DNA from 3 places in the Enterobacter sp. 6722112 genome. Region 2 is predicted to be linked to each of the others. Evidence: predicted binding sites of a transcription regulator. Region 2 holds the regulator's gene; each other region holds the start of a gene.
What was found. Region 2 encodes LexA, which represses DNA repair genes until DNA is damaged. Its sites were predicted from a motif close to TNCTGTATGTACATACAGNA; they were not measured.
Positions count from the first base shown of each region.

Region 1: the regulator LexA is predicted to act here: its motif matches at 3,053-3,072, upstream of sbmC (DNA gyrase inhibitor SbmC).
Region 3: the regulator LexA is predicted to act here: its motif matches at 2,650-2,669, upstream of AC4OVU_RS10325 (YebG family protein).

Region 1 covers NZ_JBZWGR010000007.1:2,622,049-2,627,155, reverse strand. Annotated here, with positions in the region: gene AC4OVU_RS14045 (APC family permease) at 1-47, shown strand, start outside; gene sbcB (exodeoxyribonuclease I) at 169-1,605, opposite strand; gene dacD (serine-type D-Ala-D-Ala carboxypeptidase DacD) at 1,797-2,969, shown strand; gene sbmC (DNA gyrase inhibitor SbmC) at 3,088-3,561, shown strand; gene AC4OVU_RS14025 (FUSC family protein) at 3,653-4,711, shown strand; gene AC4OVU_RS14020 (DUF496 family protein) at 4,859-5,107, shown strand, end outside.
Region 2 covers NZ_JBZWGR010000007.1:42,235-47,341, forward strand. Annotated here, with positions in the region: gene plsB (glycerol-3-phosphate 1-O-acyltransferase PlsB) at 1-1,416, opposite strand, end outside; gene AC4OVU_RS01600 (diacylglycerol kinase) at 1,571-1,939, shown strand; gene lexA (transcriptional repressor LexA) at 2,048-2,656, shown strand; gene dinF (MATE family efflux transporter DinF) at 2,720-4,057, shown strand; gene AC4OVU_RS01615 (CsbD family protein) at 4,177-4,386, shown strand; gene zur (zinc uptake transcriptional repressor Zur) at 4,434-4,946, opposite strand; gene AC4OVU_RS01625 (cupin domain-containing protein) at 5,064-5,107, shown strand, end outside.
Region 3 covers NZ_JBZWGR010000007.1:1,824,409-1,829,515, forward strand. Annotated here, with positions in the region: partial or broken gene AC4OVU_RS10305 (CatA-like O-acetyltransferase) at 1-442, shown strand, start outside; gene AC4OVU_RS10310 (IS5-like element IS5 family transposase) at 513-1,493, shown strand; partial or broken gene AC4OVU_RS10315 (CatA-like O-acetyltransferase) at 1,641-1,856, shown strand; gene AC4OVU_RS10320 (hypothetical protein) at 1,895-2,209, shown strand; gene AC4OVU_RS10325 (YebG family protein) at 2,324-2,635, opposite strand; gene dmsD (Tat proofreading chaperone DmsD) at 2,745-3,359, opposite strand; gene AC4OVU_RS10335 (dimethyl sulfoxide reductase anchor subunit family protein) at 3,404-4,258, opposite strand; gene AC4OVU_RS10340 (DMSO/selenate family reductase complex B subunit) at 4,260-4,877, opposite strand; partial or broken gene ynfE (selenate/tellurate reductase subunit YnfE) at 4,888-5,107, opposite strand, start outside.

The DNA of each region.
Region 1 (5,107 bases), 2.6 Mb from region 2:
CCAGAAGCTTCCGCAACCCGGTTCCTCAGTACGAAGACGTCGCGTAAGACTGTGTCGGGTGGCGGCTTTGCTCAACCCGACCTACAGTTTCGTAGGCCGGGTAAGCGTTAGCGCCACCCGGCAAAAAAAAGCCGGAGACATCGCCTCCGGCTTTTTTGTACCCGCTACTCAGACAATTTCTTGCGCATACTGGAACAGCGCTTTCAGCAGCGCCTGCTTCTCAGCATTCCCTTCATACTGACCGTAAAGCATCTCCAGCTCCTGGGCGTAGCTATTAAGAAACTCCGGCGTAAACACGTTGCGCCGATGCTGTAACCAGCGTTCCTGCTCTGCTTCATCCAGCGTGCCGGGATAGTTGCGCGCGCGATAATTAAACATCAGCTTCTCAATGCGCTTATCTGCGAAGGTGATATCCAGCGCGGGCAGGTTACGCGGGTCGGTTTGCAGCACGATATTCATCGCCGCGCGATCGGCGTCGCTGAAGAAGCCGTTATAAAGCTGCGCATCCACATTCTCAGACGGCACGAACGGCTCTGCTTCGGCAAAAATGGCGACGACTTTCTCGCGCACCTGCGGGTTGTCGCGCAGCACTTTCAGGTTATCGAGGCAGTGCTGACGGTTAATCCCCAGCCGGTCGGCGTCTTCCGGGCGCAGCGTGTTGGCCTGCGCCAGCACCGGGCACTTATTGATGTGCACCAGTTTTACCGGTACGGCTGGCAGGTCACCCAGCGCCTCTTTCGGCGTATAGAGCCGTTCACGTAAGGTGTCGCTGTCGAGCTCAAGCAGCGGGGAGATATCTCCGGCGAGATCCACCATGATGACGGCGTTACGGTTGTCCGGATGCCAGGCAAGCGGCGCCACCCAGCTTGTATTCCCGCGCCACGCACCGAACATCCCTGAAATATGCACCAGCGGTTTCATCTGCGGCACGTCAATTAGCGTCATCAGCTTTTGCTTGCTGCGATGGCTCAACAGATACTCAAACAGGCGCGGCTGCGCGGTTTTTACAAGTTTCGCCATAGCGATGGTCGCGTAAACGTCTGCCATCGCGTCGTGGGCGTTGCTGTGCTCAATGCCGTTGGCCCGCGTCAGGTGCTCGAGCCTGAAGCTCGGCAAGCCGTCGTCGTTCTCCGGCCAGTTAATCCCCTCCGGGCGCAGCGCATAGCAGGCGCGCATGATATCCAGCAAATCCCAGCGTGAATTACGGTTCTGCCAGCTCCAGGCATACGGATCGTAGAAGTTGCGGTAGAAGATATTGCGCGTCACTTCATCGTCAAAACGGATGTTGTTATAACCCACCACGCAGGTATTGGGCACCGTGAACAGGTCGTGGATGCGACGGGCAAATTCTGCTTCGCTAACGCCTTTATCCCGCGCTTCCTGAGGCGTGATGCCCGTCACCATCACCGCGCCCGGCTGCGGCAGATAGTCATCGGCGGGCTTACAGTAAAACACCTCGGGTTCGCCGATGACGTTAAATTCGTCATCGGTACGGATAGCCGCAAACTGCGCCGGTCGGTCCAGCGCCGGATGGGTGCCAAAGGTTTCGTAATCGTGGAACAAAAAAGTCGGGCGCGCGGCAGAGTCAGACACCAGTAATCTCATCCTGTTAAAAATTGACGTCTCTATGGTAAACGATTGGGGTGAGCAGTCCGAATAAAAAGCACCGTCAGGCAAGAAATTTGCGAGATTTGTTCCGAAAAAATCTGCGTGCTGTCACATTTTTTTGCAATTAAGGCAGGTAACGACATCAGAACTCCCGTAAAAAGGTCATCGATTTTTACTGACCTGAGGATATACCGTTGAAACGCCGTCTGTTTATTGCTGTTTCTTTACTCGCTTCGAGTATTTCTTCCGCGCTGGCTGCCGAGCCGCTGGATTTTTCACCTCAGCCGCCTGCCATCCAGGCTGGCTCCTGGGTATTGATGGATTACACCACGGGTCAAATCTTAACGGCGGGCAACGAACATCAGCAGCGTAATCCGGCGAGCCTGACCAAACTGATGACGGGGTACGTTGTCGATCGCGCCATTGATAGCCACCGCATCAGCCCCGATGACATTGTGACGGTCGGACGTGACGCCTGGGCAAAAGGCAATCCGGTCTTTGACGGTTCGTCGCTGATGTTTCTGAAGGAGGGCGATCGGGTTTCCGTGCGCGATCTCAGCCGCGGCCTGATTGTTGATTCCGGCAATGACGCCTGCGTGGCGCTGGCGGATCACGTGGCGGGCGGTCAGCCGCAGTTCGTCAGGATGATGAATGACTACGTTGAAAAGCTGAACCTGCGCGATACCCACTTCGAAACCGTACACGGGCTGGATGCACCGGGCCAGCACAGCTCCGCTTACGATCTCGCCGTGCTTTCCCGGGCCATCATTCACGGCGAGCCTGAGTTCTATCACATGTACAGCGAAAAGAGCCTGACCTGGAACGGCATCACCCAGCAGAACCGCAACGGCCTGCTGTGGGATAAGACCATGAACGTGGATGGCCTGAAAACGGGTCACACCTCGGGCGCGGGCTTTAACCTGATTGCCTCCGCGGTGGACGGTCAGCGTCGACTGATTGCGGTGGTGATGGGGGCAGACAGCCCGAAAGGACGTGAAGATCAGGCGCGCAAGCTGCTGCACTGGGGACAGCAAAATTTTGATACGGTGCAGATCCTGCATAACGGTAAAAAAGTGGGAACCGAGCGCATCTGGTACGGCGATAAAGAGCAGATCGCGCTGGGCACGGATCAGGACTTCTGGCTGGCATTACCCAAATCGGAAGTGCCGAACATCAAGGCGAAATACGTGATGGATAAAAAAGAGCTGGAAGCGCCGATCGCCGCGCATCAGCGGGTAGGGGAGATCCAGCTGTACGATCGTGACAAGGTGGTAGCGCACTGGCCATTGGTTACGCTGGAAAGCGTTGAAAAGGGCGGCCTTTTCTCCCGTATTGGCGATTATCTGCATCATAAACTCTGACCTTTTTGGGCAGACTGGCAGTGTTGCGAGTCTGCTCACATAATAAACACTCCTGGTTTGCCGATAATCTCGATTCTGCTTTACAGTGTATATATATACAGTAATAAACGGAGGCAGCATGGACTACAGCATCAGGCAGCAACAGAAACGTACGATCGCTGGCTTTCATCTCGTGGGGCCGTGGGAAAAGACGGTCAAGCAGGGATTTGAACAGCTGGTCATGTGGGTAGACGGGCGTCATATTCAGCCGCAGGAGTGGGTGGCCGTTTATTATGACAATCCGGATGACGTGCCGGCAGAAAAGCTCCGCTGCGTAACCGCCGTAACGGTAACGGACGATTTCACTATCCCTGAGAACAGCGAAGGGGTGATGATGACCGAAATTGCTGCCGGAGAGTATGCTATTGCCGCCGCGCGCGTCGAAAATCATGATTTCGCCACTCCATGGTATCAGTTCTTCAACTCCCTGCTGGAAGACAACAAATTCCAGATCGCGGCAAAACCCTGCTTCGAACGTTATCTTAACGATGGCAATGCTGACGGCTACTGGGATATTGAGATGTTTGTACCGGTAGAGCACAAAGTGGGATAATCCTGCGGAATGCAGGGTTTTTCAGCCGGGCGCGATCCACCCGGCTGAAAACACAGTACAATTGTGGTTTGCCGTAGAGCTGGAGACGGGTGTGCGCCCCGACAAGTCATTAACCCCTTTTGAAATTCGGTTATACAAACATTATCGCGTGGTGCACGGTTGCCGCATTGCGCTGGCGTTTGTGTTGACCTTCGTACTGGTTCGTCTGCTGGATATCCCGGAAGGGACGTGGCCGCTGATCACGCTGGTGGTGGTGATGGGACCGATCTCATTCTGGGGGAACGTGGTCCCGCGCGCTTTCGAACGCATAGGCGGCACCGTTTTAGGCTCAGCGCTTGGGCTTATCGCCCTGAAGCTGGAGCTGATTTCGTTTCCGGTCATGTTGCTGTGGTGCGCGGTGGCGATGTTTCTTTGTGGATGGCTGGCCCTCGGCAAGAAACCGTATCAGGCGCTGCTGATTGGCATTACGCTCGCGGTTGTGGTCGGCGCACCGGCGGGCGATATGACCACCGCATTGTGGCGAAGCGGGGATGTAATCCTCGGCTCGTTGCTCGCCATGCTGTTTACCGGCATCTGGCCGCAGCGCGCCTTCCTGCACTGGCGCATTCAGATGGCAAACTACGTCACGGCATTTAACCGGGTCTACCAGGCCGGGTTTTCGCCGAATCTGATTGAGCGCCCGCGTCTGGAAAAGCACCTGCAAAAAATCCTCAATGATGTGGTCAAAATGCGCGGGTTGATTACCCCGGCAAGCAAAGAAACCCATATCCAGAAAGCCATTTTTGAAGCTATTCAGACGGTCAGCCGTAATCTGGTCTGTATGCTTGAACTGCAAATCAATGCCCACTGGGCCTCACGCCCCAGCCATCTTCTGATGCTCAACGCGCATACGCTGAAAGAGACGCAGCAGATGACGCAACAAACCCTGCTGACCATCGCCCATGCGCTCTACGAAGGTAACCCACAGCCGATACGGGCGAACAGCGAGCGGCTGAACGAAATCGTCGCCGAGCTCAAACAGCTGATGAATGAGCGCCAGGGCGACAATGTGGCGGAAACGCCCATCCATGGTTATGTCTGGCTGAGTATGGAGCTGGCGCGACAGCTGGAGTTGTTATCGCAGCTGATTTGCCGGGCACTGCGCAAATAAAAAGCGTATGTGATGCCTGCTGCTTCGATTCAGCAACAATTAGGGTTATGATGGTTTTAAACGATATACTCATTGTCATTCGCAGCCGCTGTCTGTTAAAACGGTTGCTTTAACGAATCCGAATCTCACATTATCAGGGGTGTAAAAATGGAAACTACCAAGCCTTCGTTCCAGGATGTTCTGGAGTTCGTCCGCCTGTTCCGCCGCAAAAACAAGCTACAGCGCGAAATCCAGGACGTAGAGAAGAAGATCCGTGACAACCAGAAACGTGTCCTGCTGCTGGACAACCTGAGCGACTACATCAAGCCTGGCATGAGCGTTGAAGCTATTCAGGGCATCATCGCCAGCATGAAGAGCGATTATGAAGATCGCGTTGATGACTACATCATCAAAAAC
Region 2 (5,107 bases):
GGGCTCGCCAAAGTTCACGTAGCCCTGGCCGAGGTTGCGCAGTTTACTCAGCCCACGCAGCATCTGCGGCAGACTCTCTTTCTCTTTGGTTGCACCGCGCAGCTCTTTCGCGTAGGTGCCCACTTCCATCACGTGTTCATAACCGATGTAAATAGGCACCAGCGTGATAGGACGCGTACCGCCACGCAGCATGGCCTGAATGGTCATCGACAGCGTGCCGGTCTTCGGATCGAGCAGACGACCGGTACGCGAGCGCCCGCCTTCAACAAAGTACTCCACGGAATAACCGCGGCTGAACAGCTCGCCCAGATACTCCCTGAAGACGGTGGAGTAAAGCTTGTTACCCTTAAAGGTACGACGAATAAAGAACGCACCCAGACGGCGGAAAATCGGGCCTGCTGGCCAGAAGTTCAGGTTGATACCGGCAGCAATATGCGGCGGCACCAGACCCTGGTGATAGAGCACGTAAGAGAGCAACAGGTAGTCCATGTGGCTGCGGTGGCAGGGCACATAGACAATCTCGTGGCCGTCGTGCGCTAACTGACGTACGCGCTCGGCGTTGTGGACGTTAATCCCCTGATAGAGGCGGTTCCACGTGAAGCCAAGGATACGGTCAGAGAGGCGAATCATCTCGTAGGAGAAATTCGCGGCGATCTCTTCCATCAGCGCTATCGCGTTCTGCTGCGCTTTCTCGTGCGAAATTTTCTTGCTGCGCGCTTCGTCTTCTACGGCACGGGCAATCGCTTTGGAAGCCAGCAGCTTGTTGAACAGATCCTGACGTGCCGGGAGACGTGGTCCAACGGCCGCCAGACGCTGACGTGCAAAGTGCATACGCGCAACGCGCGCCAGCTTTTGCGCAATGATTTTGTCAGTGCCGTGTTCATCCGCCATGCGGCGCAGTGAAACGGAAGGTGAGAAGCGGACAAAGCTGTCGCGTCCCAGCCAGGAGACGGCGAAGAACTTCTGAATGCCGTTGAGCATACGCAGCGGCGGGTTCTCTTCCCCTTTTTCGCGCCCCGGACGACGGCCAAACATCACCGACACCGGCACCATCTGCACATCCAGATCGGGGTTGCTGCGGTGCAGATCGAGGTAATCATGGAACAGCTTAATGGACTCTTCTTTCGGCGTGTAATAGGTGAACACGCGCGGCCCGCCATGGATGAACACGTAGCGCGGCAGCAGCGTACCGTCGACTTCCAGCGGTTCAAGCGGGTCAGGTAAATCGTGCGCCAGACATTGAGCGCGAAGCGTCAGCAGGTCTGCCTTCGAGTTATAAGGCAAAACGTACATAATAGGGCGCGACGTATCGAGCCCTAATTCCAGCGCAGGTTCTGCTGGGATAGACTTACTTTTTACCAGGACGCTTAATGGTAAATTAAGTAATTTGTAGTAAATTCGTGGCCAGCCGGACATAAACGATGTAAAGCCTCTGGTTAATAATGCAATTGCGGCGCAAGGATAACAGAAAGCGCGCAAAATTTCTGTTGTTACCCGTCATACTTCAGGTTGCAGCAAAACGCGCTGCGGCTTTAGTTACAGACGCTATTTATCATAAAAGGTTCTTTTAATGGCCAATAATACCACTGGGTTAACTCGAATCATTAAAGCTGCCGGTTATTCATGGAAAGGTTTCCGCGCGGCATGGGTTAATGAAGCCGCTTTCCGCCAGGAAGCGGTTGCCGCAATCGTTGCCGTTGTCATCGCCTGCTTCCTTGATGTTGATGCTATCACCCGCGTACTGCTCATCGGATCTGTCCTTCTGGTGATGATAGTGGAAATTCTGAATAGCGCTATTGAGGCCGTTGTTGACCGAATCGGGTCGGAATTCCATGAACTGTCTGGCCGGGCGAAAGACATGGGTTCCGCTGCCGTACTGCTGGCGATTATCACTGCGGCGATCACCTGGGTCACGCTGCTTTGGTCGCATTTCCGATGAGCCTCGAGGAATAATTAAGTCCCTGGTTTTTTGTGCAGTTTTTGGTTCCAAAATCGCCTTTGACTGTATATACTCACAGCATAACTGTATATACACCCAGGGGGCGGTATGAAAGCGTTAACGACCAGGCAGCAAGAGGTGTTTGATCTCATTCGGGATCATATCGGCCAGACGGGTATGCCACCCACGCGTGCAGAAATTGCGCAGCGTCTGGGCTTCCGTTCTCCTAATGCTGCCGAAGAGCACCTTAAAGCGCTGGCGCGTAAGGGCGTGATTGAGATTGTTTCCGGCGCCTCACGCGGCATTCGTCTGCTTGTGGAAGAAGAGAGCGGTATTCCACTGGTGGGCCGCGTTGCCGCAGGTGAACCTCTGCTGGCGCAGCAGCACATCGAAGGGCACTATCAGGTTGACCCAGGCATGTTCAAGCCGAGCGCCGATTTCCTGCTGCGCGTTAGCGGAATGTCCATGAAAGATATCGGTATTCTGGATGGCGATCTGCTGGCGGTACACAAAACGCAGGATGTGCGTAACGGGCAAGTCGTGGTGGCGCGCATTGATGATGAAGTGACGGTTAAGCGCCTGAAAAAACAAGGCAATACCGTGCAGCTTCTGCCTGAAAACAATGAATTCTCCCCGATTGTGGTGGATCTCCGCGAGCAGAGCTTCTCTATTGAAGGGCTGGCGGTCGGCGTTATCCGCAACGGTGAATGGCTGTAATCTCTTCCTGACAGGCTGTAGTTCCTCTACAGCCTGGCCTGTTTTCTGATTCCGGTAATTTCCATGGCATTGCTAACTTCTGCCGATAAGGCGTTGTGGCGTCTTGCGCTACCGATGATTTTTTCCAATATTACCGTTCCTCTGCTGGGGCTGGTGGATACGGCGGTTATCGGGCATCTCGATTCGCCGATTTATCTTGGCGGCGTCGCGATCGGCGCAACGGCGACCAGCTTCCTCTTTATGCTGCTGCTTTTTCTGCGCATGAGTACGACAGGCCTGACGGCCCAGGCGTATGGTGCAAAAGATCCCCTGCGTCTGGCGCGTGCGCTGGTTCAGCCGCTCATTCTGGCATTCGGTGCCGGCGCGTTAATCGTTCTGTTGCGTACGCCGCTGATTGATCTTGCGCTCCATATTGTAGGCGGCAGCGATGCCGTACTGGAACAGGCCCGGCGGTTCCTCGAAATTCGCTGGCTCAGCGCGCCCGCTTCACTGGCAAACCTGGTCCTGCTGGGCTGGCTGCTGGGCGTGCAGTACGCCCGCGCGCCGGTGATCCTGCTGGTGGTGGGCAACCTGCTTAACATTGTGCTCGATCTCTGGCTGGTGATGGGGCTGCACATGAACGTCCGGGGCGCGGCGCTGGCCACGGCGATTGCCGAGTACGGTACGCTGCTGATCGGTTTGGGGATGGTCTGGCGCGTGCTGGCGATGCGCGGTATCACCCTGGATCTGCTGAAATCGGCCTGGCGCGGCAACATTCGAAAGCTGCTGGCGCTTAATCGCGACATCATGCTCCGTTCGCTTCTGCTGCAACTCTGCTTTGGTGCATTAACCGTTTTTGGTGCGCGTCTTGGGCCTGAGATCGTTGCCGTCAACGCAGTGCTCATGACATTACTGACCTTTACCGCTTACGCGCTGGATGGTTTTGCTTACGCCGTGGAGGCGCATTCAGGGCAGGCCTATGGCGCGCGTGAAAGCGGCCAGTTACGTGAAGTCTGGCGTGCTGCCTGTCGTCAGGCGGGCCTGGTAGCGCTGGTCTTTGCTCTGGTGTACGCCTGTTTTGGTGGGCATATTGTCGCGCTACTCACCTCGTTGCCCGCGCTACGTGAGCTGGCCGATCGCTACATCCTCTGGCAGGTAGTATTACCGGTGGTGGGCGTGTGGTGCTATTTGCTGGACGGCATGTTTATTGGTGCGACGCGAGGGGCGGAGATGCGCAACAGCATGGCCGTCGCGGCGGCGGGGTTCGGCCTGACGCTGCTAACCCTGCCGTATCTCGGCAATCATGGTCTGTGGCTGGCGCTGGCGGTGTTTCTCTCACTGCGTGGCCTTTCGCTGGCCGTTATCTGGCATCGTCACTGGCGAAACAATACCTGGTTTCCAGCCCCGCACGATATATCGTAACGGTTAAAGATTCCGAATATAAAAACAACTGCCGAATCCTTAACTACAATAATAATCACGTCCAGCAGAAAAGAACGAAGCGGACGATACTCATAGACGCTTAACACGAGGACACGATTATGAATAAAGACGAAATCGGCGGCAACTGGAAGCAATTCAAAGGTAAAGCGAAAGAACAGTGGGGTAAGCTGACAGATGACGATATGACCGTCATTGAAGGTAAGCGCGATCAGCTGGTAGGTAAAATCCAGGAGCGCTACGGTTACGAAAAAGATCAGGCGGAAAACGAAGTCAAAGACTGGGAAACCCGTAACGACTACCGCTGGTAACCGGCACTATCCCCAAGGGCGGCCCTGAGCCGCCTTTTTCTTTGGCTTTAACGCGGCTTTTTCTTCACCAGGATAGAGTGATCGTGCTGACAGGCATCCTGATGGCGGCATGACTCCACCTCCACGCAGGCAGAACATAAGCCGTGGGCTTCAATCACGTTATGGCGCAGCGCAAAGCCCATTCTGGCTGCCAGCGTATGCATAATATCTTCCACACCTTCCGCACACTCTTCCTTCACCACACCACAGCGATCGCAGATAAACATGGCGGACGTGTGAGTTGGCTGGTCAAAAAGATGGCACAGCACATAGCTGTTTGTTGATTCCACTTTATGCACAAACCCTTGCTCCAGCAGGAAATCCAGCGCCCGATAAACGGTCGGCGGTTTTGCCTGCGGCTCGCTTTCACGCAGCAGATCGAGCAGATCGTAGGCGCTGATGGCACCCTGTTGCAGGCTCATCAGACGCAGTACCTCAAGGCGCTGCGGGGTCAGGCGCACATTGCGTTGCGCGCACAGCTTTTCAGCTTGCGCTAACAGCTCTTTTGTGGACTTGTCCATCGGGCACCTCGGATATGGTAAGGGGTGAAAACATTCACTTTATCATGTTCTGCTAAAAACACCGAGATCCGCCAGGCTGTGCTATACCTGACGCATCGCAAATCAGGAGATCGCAAAATGAAAAGACCTGACTGTATTCGGCACTGGCGGGACGTGGAAGG
Region 3 (5,107 bases), 1.8 Mb from region 2:
ATATACGGTAGTTGACTTATCACGTTGGGCAAGAAAGGAACACTTTGAAGTATTTCAGGGCTTTGCTCAATCTACATTTAACCAAACGGTTCAGCTGGACATTACCGTGCTGCTAAAGCATATCAAAGAGGTTGGCTGGAAATTTTATCCTGCGATTATTTCCCTTATTTCTGACGTCGTAAACCGGCATCCGGAATTCCGTATGGCCATGAAGGATGATGAGCTTGTAATATGGAATGAGGTTCATCCAAGCTATACCCTTTTCCATAAAGAAACGGAGACGTTTTCATCGTTATGGAGTCATTACGATGGAAATATTCACCATTTTCAGCGCGTTTATGCAGAAGATGTTGCCCGCTATGGCAATATCCTTGCTTACTGGCCTAAAGAAGAGTTCCGGGAGAATATATTCTTCATATCGGATATTCCGTGGGTCAGTTTTAGGGAAGGTGCGAACAAGTCCCTGATATGAGATCATGTTTGTCATCTGGAGCCATGGAACAGGGTTCATCATGAGTCATCAACTTACCTTCGCCGACAGTGAATTCAGCAGTAAGCGCCGTCAGACCAGAAAAGAGATTTTCCTCTCCCGCATGGAGCAGATTCTGCCATGGCAAAACATGGTGGAAGTCATCGAGCCGTTTTACCCCAAGGCTGGTAATGGCCGGCGACCTTATCCGCTGGAAACCATGCTACGCATTCACTGCATGCAGCATTGGTACAACCTGAGCGATGGCGCGATGGAAGATGCTCTGTACGAAATCGCCTCCATGCGTCTGTTTGCCCGGTTATCCCTGGATAGCGCCTTGCCTGACCGCACCACCATCATGAATTTCCGCCACCTGCTGGAGCAGCATCAACTGGCCCGCCAATTGTTCAAGACCATCAATCGCTGGCTGGCCGAAGCAGGCGTCATGATGACTCAAGGCACCTTGGTCGATGCCACCATCATTGAGGCACCCAGCTCGACCAAGAACAAAGAGCAGCAACGCGATCCGGAGATGCATCAGACCAAGAAAGGCAATCAGTGGCACTTTGGCATGAAGGCCCACATTGGTGTCGATGCCAAGAGTGGCCTGACCCACAGCCTGGTCACCACCGCGGCCAACGAGCATGACCTCAATCAGCTGGGTAATCTGCTGCATGGAGAGGAGCAATTTGTCTCAGCCGATGCCGGCTACCAAGGGGCGCCACAGCGCGAGGAGCTGGCCGAGGTGGATGTGGACTGGCTGATCGCCGAGCGCCCCGGCAAGGTAAGAACCTTGAAACAGCATCCACGCAAGAACAAAACGGCCATCAACATCGAATACATGAAAGCCAGCATCCGGGCCAGGGTGGAGCACCCATTTCGCATCATCAAGCGACAGTTCGGCTTCGTGAAAGCCAGATACAAGGGGTTGCTGAAAAACGATAACCAACTGGCGATGTTATTCACGCTGGCCAACCTGTTTCGGGCGGACCAAATGATACGTCAGTGGGAGAGATCTCACTAAAAACTGGGAATAACGCCTTAAATGGCGAAGAAACGGTCTAAATAGGCTGATTCAAGGCATTTACGGGAGAAAAAACGGCTCAAACATGAAGAAATGAAATGACTGAGTCAGCCGAGAAGAATTTCCCCGCTTATTCGCACCTTCCTTAGCAGTTTTAACGTCAACGTCGCTAACATGCGGAATTTTTTTGCGCCCATGTTCACGTTTGGAAAATACTATAACCAGGATGGAAAGGTCTTGTTGCCTTTCGCCGTTCAGGTCCATCATTCTGTCTGTGACGGTTTCCATGTGGCCAGGCTGATCAACGAGTTACAAGAGTTGTGTGATAATTTACCGCACCATTCAGAGGCGTTCAACGTGTGATTCACGTGTTTTTAACATACGCCTGACGAGGGGAAATAATGGAACCGAATTTTACGCCAGAACAGATTGAAATGATTAACCGCATTGTTTTCGAGCAGATCGAGATCATGCATGAGAAAGTAGCTGAAATAATCGCAGATACAGAGACGGTAGCGCATCAGCGCCTGAAGGATAACGGGATCACTACGGCAGATTTCTATCCTGCAAATAAAAACTTCCTGATGATGACCCTTGTACAGGATCTGATAGATAAAGTGCACGGGGGCGATAAGGACCTGGCCAAAACAATGATAACCATGGAAGCAAAAAGGCTGAATATCAGCGTAAACGTTGAGGCGGACAAATCAAGATAACAGGACGTATTTTCAGGGTTACAGTTGATGAATATAAGGTTCAGCCGACCTTAATAAAGCCGCGAGCCGTTTCCGGCCCGCGGCGGCAGGACAGGTGATGAGACGTTCTGACAATCAGGCGGCTTTGACGGCCCGGATTTTTTTGCTGCTGTCCGCATCTGATGCTGTTTTATCCGTTTCAGCATTGAGCTCGGGAAGCTTGCTGGTACGCAGGATATGCTGCACGGACTCTTTCTGCTCGGCGAGATAAAGACCAAGGTTCTCCGCCTGCGTTTCATCCATCTGCATTCCGCTTTGCAACAGCCAGTCGGTAAACGCTTCTGCCATATCGAGCAGTTTGTCGTGAGCGTCAGCCTCTTTCTTACTGGCAAATGTCATTTTTTCTTCACCTTTTCTTACGACAACAAATTTTGTTTCAACAGCCATTGTGCACCCCCGTATACTGTAATTATATACAGTATGGCAGTTGTGACGTTGTGTTGCAGCAAAAATGTGCGAGCCTGGCCTGCACAACGGGTGGACAAGCCAGGTGCTGTTATCGGTACAGCGTTTTTTCGGCAATCGGGATCAGCAAAGTGGACTGCCATTCCGCCAGCGTCAGCTGGGCAAGTTTACCCAGCGCGGTGTAGAACGGATGGGCCGCGTTTTCAACGAATACGCTAAGGAAACGCGTGCTCCATGGCAGCAGATGCCAGGCAAGAAGCTGGTCGCGTTCTGTTTCGCGACCGTTCTCGGCAAGCCATGCCGCCAGCATCAGCAACGTTCCGAAATGATCTTCAGGCTCATTCTGCTGCATCTCAAAGGCGATATGGTTTTCACGCATCCACTGACGCAACGCGAGGGTCGAATCGCCAAACAGCACGGACTCGCGATCAAGCCAGACCGAGCCCCACGGGGGGGCGGGCAGGGCATACGGGCCAATAAACAGACGCTGCCAGGCGTCTTTCAACGCTTCATCCGATGGGGTCTTAAACATACTGGCGACAGGCAGCAGATTTCCCTCCGCCAGCGGCCAGTCCTGAACCCAGTCACCTGCGGTCAGGGCACTCACCAGCGGCGCGGTCTGCTCGCTGTCTGGAGCGAAATAAAACAGCGCGCCCAGTACCCGGGCGCTGAACGCGAACGATTCGCGGTGTGAGACGTCATTCATTACAACTTTCCTTACTTGCGCGCGGGTAGCCCCGCGCACCTGTGTTAACCTGCAATTGCTAACCCTGCGGTCATATGCAGACCATAAAATAGCCCACGGCCAATCAGTTCACCCAGCACCACCAGCACGACACCTGCAAACAGGCCGAGCGTTTTTGGCTCCTGACGACGAATCAGCGGGCAGATCCAGCAGCCTAAACCCGCTGCCAGCAACGCGATGCGCCATACCTGAAGCGAACCATAATCCGGAAGCAGGGCGTTAGCCTGCTGGATGGAACTCTGTATTGTCCCCAGCGTATTGCTTTGCAACACGACGACCGCCACGCAGACGATAAGTGCCAGTGCGCTGACTGACGCAGCAAGAGTACTTTTGAATGTCACGTTTGCAACGCGCAGCAGCAGCGCGGCCAGCAGAGGACCAGCCAGAACCATCGTCAGGAAGAAGCTCAGCGTGGTGTAACCCGTATACCAGGTCGGGACAGTCTCAATCTGATAGACCCGGGTCATCGCCCAGACAAAAACGATGCCCAGGATCTGGCTGACAACCAGCCAGATTTTGCCCAAAGCTGGGGGCATTTTACCGATAACCGACACCAGCCACCAGAAACCGCCCACGGCAAAGAAGATCGAACCCGCCGCGATCTCATTACTCAGCGCTGACGCGCCCACGCGGTTAAGCGAGTTGAAGGCACGCAGCGGGGAGCCAAGATGCAGTACCGAGGCCATAAACCCAATACCCATTACCAGCCAGAGACAAAACAGGCTGCGCACGATACGCATTCTGGCCTTGTCATCATTTTCCTTAAGCCAGACGAAGCCCATCACGATTAACGCGCCGGCCACGCACTGCCCGAAAACGGTGAAGATCACCAGCGGCCATTCATGCCATCCACTTCCCATCTCACACCTCCTTCGGGTTTGCCAGGTAGCCTGTGGTGTCACCCGTCGGACGGCTGTTGGCGTTAGGTTTAATCACAATACTCGGCTTCGTGAAGTGCGCAGACGGCAGCGGCGCGACGGCAGCAAGCTGACCGTGTTTTTTGCGCAGCTCCTCAATCGGGCCAAAGTCCAGCGCGCGCAGCGGGCAAGACTCGACGCAGATGGGCTTTTTGCCGTCCGCCACGCGGCTATGGCAGCCGTCGCACTTGGTCATGTGACCTTTGGCGGCATTGTACTGCGGCGCGCCGTACGGGCAGGCCATGTGGCAGTAGCGACAGCCGATGCAGACATCCTCGTCCACCACCACAAAACCGTCGTCGCGCTTGTGCATTGCCCCGCTCGGGCAGACCTTGGTGCAGGCCGGATCTTCGCAGTGGTTGCAGGCAATCGACAGGTAATAGGCGAAGACATTCTGATGCCAGACGCCGTTGTCCTCCTGCCAGTCGCCGCCCGCATATTCATAAATACGCCGGAAGCTGACGTCCGGGGTCAGGTCTTTGTAATCCTTGCAGGCCAGCTCGCAGGTTTTACACCCGGTGCAGCGGCTGGAATCAATAAAAAATCCATACTGGGTAGTCATCGGTTAATCCTTATGCCTTCTCGATCTGCACCAGGTTCGTGTGCTGCGGGTTGCCTTTCGCCAGCGGTGACGGGCGGTGCGTGGTCAGGGTATTGATGCAGGAGCCGTGATCGACACGATCGCCGTTCATATTGGCGTCATGCCAGGCGCCCTGGCCCATCGCACTTACGCCGGGCATGATGCGCGGGGTGACTTTCGCGGCAATACGCACTTCGCCGCGGTCGTTGAAG